2 regions of the Streptomyces sp. WMMB303 genome follow, and region 1 is predicted to be linked to the other one. Evidence: riboswitches for the same ligand, from Rfam matches in the RefSeq annotation. Region 1 holds a riboswitch; the other holds the start of a gene.

What was found. A riboswitch is a leader RNA that binds a small molecule or an ion and turns the genes downstream of it on or off. The one in region 1 is predicted to bind cobalamin.
Region 2: another riboswitch for cobalamin. It lies ahead of P2424_RS05435 (cobalamin biosynthesis protein); the one in region 1 lies ahead of P2424_RS07580 (ABC transporter substrate-binding protein).

Annotation. Positions count from the first base shown of each region.
Region 1 covers NZ_JARKIN010000001.1:1,675,046-1,677,490, reverse strand. Annotated here, with positions in the region: gene P2424_RS07585 (iron ABC transporter permease) at 1-306, opposite strand, end outside; gene P2424_RS07580 (ABC transporter substrate-binding protein) at 290-1,387, opposite strand; cobalamin riboswitch at 1,452-1,633, opposite strand; gene P2424_RS07575 (hypothetical protein) at 2,201-2,445, opposite strand, start outside.
Region 2 covers NZ_JARKIN010000001.1:1,183,018-1,185,462, reverse strand. Annotated here, with positions in the region: gene P2424_RS05440 (cobyric acid synthase) at 1-350, opposite strand, end outside; gene P2424_RS05435 (cobalamin biosynthesis protein) at 347-1,321, opposite strand; cobalamin riboswitch at 1,481-1,606, opposite strand; gene P2424_RS05430 (hypothetical protein) at 1,798-2,010, opposite strand; gene P2424_RS05425 (inorganic phosphate transporter) at 2,028-2,445, opposite strand, start outside.

The sequences.
Region 1 (2,445 bases):
CGGATCGGCCAGCGGGTTGCGCACCAGCGCCTGCAGCACCGCACCCACCAGTGCCAGTCCGGCGCCGACGACGACGGCCAGCAGCACCCTCGGCAGCCGCACATCGAGCACGATGGTGGTGAACGGGCCCGGCCGCGCCCGGCCGGTCAGGGCCGCCAGCACGTCGGGGAGCGGGATCCGTGCCGCGCCGAGCGCCAGCCCGGCCAGCGCCCCGGTGACCAGGACGGCGGCCAGCACCCCGCACACCAGGGCGCACCGCAGCGGGGCGGCGGAGGCGCGCGGCCCGGCGCTACTGCGCACCGGCATCACCGGCGTCCTCCGGGTGCAACTGCCGGGCCAGTTCGTCCACCGCGTCCGGCACCCGCGGGCCCAGCACCGCCGAGGAGAGCGGCAGTACGGCGAACCGCCCGTGCTCGATCGCGGGCACGTCGGCCAGCGCGGGGTCCTCCAGCAGCCGCTTCTTCTTCTGCGCGACGGTCGTTCCGCCGTAGTCGTAGATCACCACGACCTCCGGCTTGCGCTCGACGACCTGCTCCCAGGAGACGTCGGCGAACGTCTTGTCGAGGTCGGCGAAGACGTTGCGGGCGCCGGCCCGGCGCAGGATCTCGTCGCCGATACCCGCGCCGCCTGCCGTGAAGGCGGAGCTCTCCCCGCTGTCGTAGACGAACACCCGGGCGCGGTCCGTCCCCTTCAGCCGCTTCGCGGTGGCCGCCAGTTGCCGGTCCTGCTTCCTGACCAGCGCCGCCGCGCGCTCCGGTACGCCGAAGATCCGGCCGACCTCCCGGAACTCCCGGTGCAGCGTGTCGATGTCCACGTCGTCGGTGCAGGACTCCAGGTTGAGCCGGGTCTTGACGCCGCTCTCCCGCAGTGCCGTGCGCGACCGCCCCTCCGTCCTGTCGAAGGAGCTGGCGTAGCCGCCGTAGACGAAGTCCGGTGCCGCGCCCAGCAGGATCTCCTTGGACGGGTACTTCTTCGCCAGGACGTCGATCCCGCGGTACGCCTTCGCGTAGCGGGGCAGTATCCGGTCGTCCAGATAGGCGGTGCCGGCCATCCGGTCCTGCAGGCCGAGCGCCAGCATGATCTCGGTGACGTGCTGGTTCATGGTCACGGCCCGCCGCGGCGGCTCGGTGAAGACGGTCCGCTCCCCGCAGTTGGTGACGGAGTACGGGAAGCCCTCGGCGGAGGAGCCGCGCGCGTCTCCGCTGCCGTCGCCGGACTCTCCGGCGCAGGCCGTCAGGGATATCAGCAGCAGCGAGGTGAGGAACGCGCGGCCGGTGCGGTGCGGCGGGCGCGGGTGTGCGCGCGCCCGGCCGGCGGCCGAGCGGTGGCGGGCGGCTGCCGGTGGGCGGCCCGGCACGAGGGCGCGGATACGGCGCGGTCGGCGCATGGCCAGCAGATCCTTCTCCGTCAGAGGCCCGTTCGCGGGGCCCGGCGTCGTACCGCGCCGGGGTCCTCCGGACGCGGCCGCCAGCAGGTCTTCGGACTCGGGACTGCGGGGGCGGTGCGCCTTCCCGGGGGCTGCGCCCCAGTGGCCTCGTGCACGCCCCAGTCCCACACCGCTGCGCGTCAGCTCCGGATTCGCACCGGATTCCCTGACCCGATCAAGGGTTTGACTGGCTGTTGCAACGTACCACGCGTGGGGACATCGGGGACGAGCGCGGCAGTGCACCGGAATCCGGCGAAAGGAAGAGAGAGGAGAGGGGGAAGAGAGGGGGAGGAGAAGGAAGGGACCCCGGGGCTTTACCCGGCCCCGGGGTCCTGGGTGCCGCTCGTTCGCACGCCCTGACGGTTCATGGGCGGATCGTTCGGCGATGTCCTCGCGTGGAGCCACTCCACCACGGCGCAGCGTGGATGCGCCGGCTGGGCTCGAACCAGCGTCTCGAGGTCGTCACCGCCCCGGTTGCCGGGCGATGAACGGCGATGCTGAGCGTGGAGCGAGAGGTTGAGACTGACCGGCGCCTGCGGTGAGCAGTGCGGCCGGGGGTTCACACATCAGCTTCAGTTTCAGCTTTGCGCTCCTGGCGCACCCCGGGCCGACGGGGCGTCGGCCCCTGGCCCGGGGAGTCTTGGGTGTCGGTCGTCGGGGGCACTCTCCTGGATCTCGTCGGGCGAACGGTACGCGGGCGGCCGCACGGTCAGGACAGGAAACGTCGGGACGCGGACGCACGCCCCGCGGAGCGGAGGCACCGGACGGGAGCGGTCAGGCGAACAGGTACCCGAAGACGGCCTCGCCGGCCCGCTTGTCGGCGACTTCGGTCCCGTTGGCCTCCTCGCGGGCGAACTTCACCGCGGCCGCCAGCTTGTCCAGCCGTTCCAGCAGTTCGTTGACCCGCCGGGCCGGGAGGGCCCCGGAGTACTTGACCGTGGTCCAGTAGCCGACGGGGATGTCCTCGTAGTAGACCTCGACCTGGGCCGGGTGCTTCTCGGTGGCCTCCGCCTTCACGT
Region 2 (2,445 bases), 490 kb from region 1:
TCCGCGCCGCTCGGGTGGCGCCCGAAGTAGCCCCGCGCCGACATCTCACCGACCGCCTTGCCCAGCAGGACGACCTGGCTGGTGCGGTCGCCGCCCGGCTTCAGCAGCACCGGGTTCATCAGCGCGCTCGGCTCCACCCGGGCCGCTGCCGCCTGCATGGCCTGGGCGCGGCCGATCTCCGCCCCGTCGGAGGTGACATAGGAATTGAGCGACATGTTCTGCGCCTTGAACGGCGCGACGCGTATCCCCTTGCGGGCCAGCCAGCGGCAGATGCCCGCCGTCACCACGCTCTTGCCCGCGTCCGAGGTCGTCCCCGCGACCAGCAGCCCGCCCGTTCCGCGCCCGCTCACCGTGCTCCTCCCACCGCGCGGCCCTGCCGCAGGCGGCCCACCGCCGCTCCCGTCAGACAGCTCGTCACCAGGGCCAGTTGCCCCACCCGGCGCGACAGCCGCACGGCCCGCTCGATGTCGGCGGTGCGTACGGCGCGGCCGGAAGCGTTGAGGACGGGCCGGTGCTCCACCCGTCCGCCGTAGGCGAGGGTGCCGCCCAGCCGCACCCCGAGGGCGCCCGCGAACGACGCCTCGACCGGGCCCGCGTTGGGGCTGGGGTGGCGGTGCGCATCGGCGCGCCAGGCGCACAGGGCACCGCGCGGGTCGGGGCCGGCGAGCGCGGCCAGCACGGCGGTCAGCCGCGCCCCCGGGCCGCCCGCCACGTCGTCCAGCCGCGCGGCGGCCCAGCCGAAGCGGCGGTGCCGAGGAGAGCGGTGGCCGATCATCGCGTCCAGCGTGTTGACGGCGCGGAAGCCGATCAGACCGGGGACACCCGCCAGCGCCCCCCAGACCAGGGCCCCCACCACGGCGTCCGAGGTGTTCTCCGCGACCGACTCGACCACGGCGCGGGCCACTTCCGGCGCCTCCAGCCGCTGCGGATCGCGCCCGCACAGCGCGGGCAGCCGCTCGCGTGCCAGCTCCAGGTCCCCGGCCTCCAGCGCGCCGCACACGGCTCGCGCCTCCCGGGTCAGCGACGTCCCCCCGAGGACGGCCCAGGTGGCGGCCGCGGTCAGGGCGATTTCGGGGAGCGGCGCGGCCGCCCGGCTGCGTGCGGCACGGAGCGCGGCGCCGGCCACGGCGACGGCGCCGCCCGCGGCGAGGAGGGTGTGCAGCGCGCCCGCACCCCGGTGGTCGCGCCACAGGCGGCGCTCCAGCGCTCCGGCGGCCCGGCCGAATACGGCCACCGGGTGGCCGCGCCGCGGGTCGCCCAGCAGCGCGTCGGCGGCGAACCCCAGCAGGACCCCGCGCACCCGGACGTCAGCGGTGCCCATCAGCGGACGGATCCGGCGCACTCACCCACGACAGCGGTCCCCGCGACGGTGTCCCCCGCGGTGGCGGCGGGCACGTCGGCAGCGGATATGGCGGCACAGCCACGCATCTCGGCGTCCTCACTCAGGGTCCTCGCCCTGGCTCGACTCGACCGGCGGCGAGAGTCTCCTGGCTCCCGGATCCACACCATCCCCCGCCTTCCAGCCCGTGCGGGCCGTGGCTTCGTTGGGGGTGGCGCTCCCCGGTGACAGTGGCGGGACCGCGCCGGATTCGCACCGGCTTCCTCTCCGTGCCGCCGTTTGGCACCGGAAGTCCACCACGCCGGTCCGGCCCCGTCAACTCGCCCTTGACCTGCGACGGGGCTGCGAGCAGCGCCGTCGGTGAGGGGGTACGGGATGCTCCCGTACCCCCTCACCGACGCGGCTCGTCCGGCCGTGGCAGCCCTGCCGGGGGCCGCCGCGACCGGACGGGAGCGGGCTCAGCCCGCGATCAGGTAGATGCCGTACGCCACCGCTGCCAGGCACAGCGCATAGCACGCGTAGGCGCCGGTGCGGGCCAGTGCCGTGGGAGCGGTGCCGGCGGTGCGCGGCGAGCCGGCGACGATGCCGAGGGTGAAGATGCCGACGAGTCCCACCGTCGCCACCAGGCTGACGCCGAAGACCTGGCCGAGCGCGGCCCAGTCGATGTGCATGCGGTCGTCCCTTCTGCCTAGCTGAGGCTGCTCGCCGACGCGGGGCGGTCGGTCGGATGCGGGGCCGGGGTCTCGGAGGCCGCTGCCTCCTCGGCGGAGCCGACCGCCACTCCCGCGGGCGGCGGGGGCGGGGCGACGGCCCGGACTGCGGTGGTGACCACACCGGCGGGCACGGACACGGGTGCGGGCTCCGCCGTCGGTTCGGCGGCCGGGCCGGGGATCCCGGTGGGCTCCACCGCGGTGGAGGAGTCGCCGTTGACGTTGGTGTGGTCCACCGGTGCGCGCCGCGAGCGGGCCCAGATGGCGCCGCAGAGCGCGAGAGCGAGGACGGCGACCGTCGTCACGCCCCAGTCGCCCTGCCCGGCCAGGAGCGCGGCACCCGCCGCGATCCCGCCGGCGGCGGGGAGGGTCAGCGCCCAGCCGACGATCATCCGG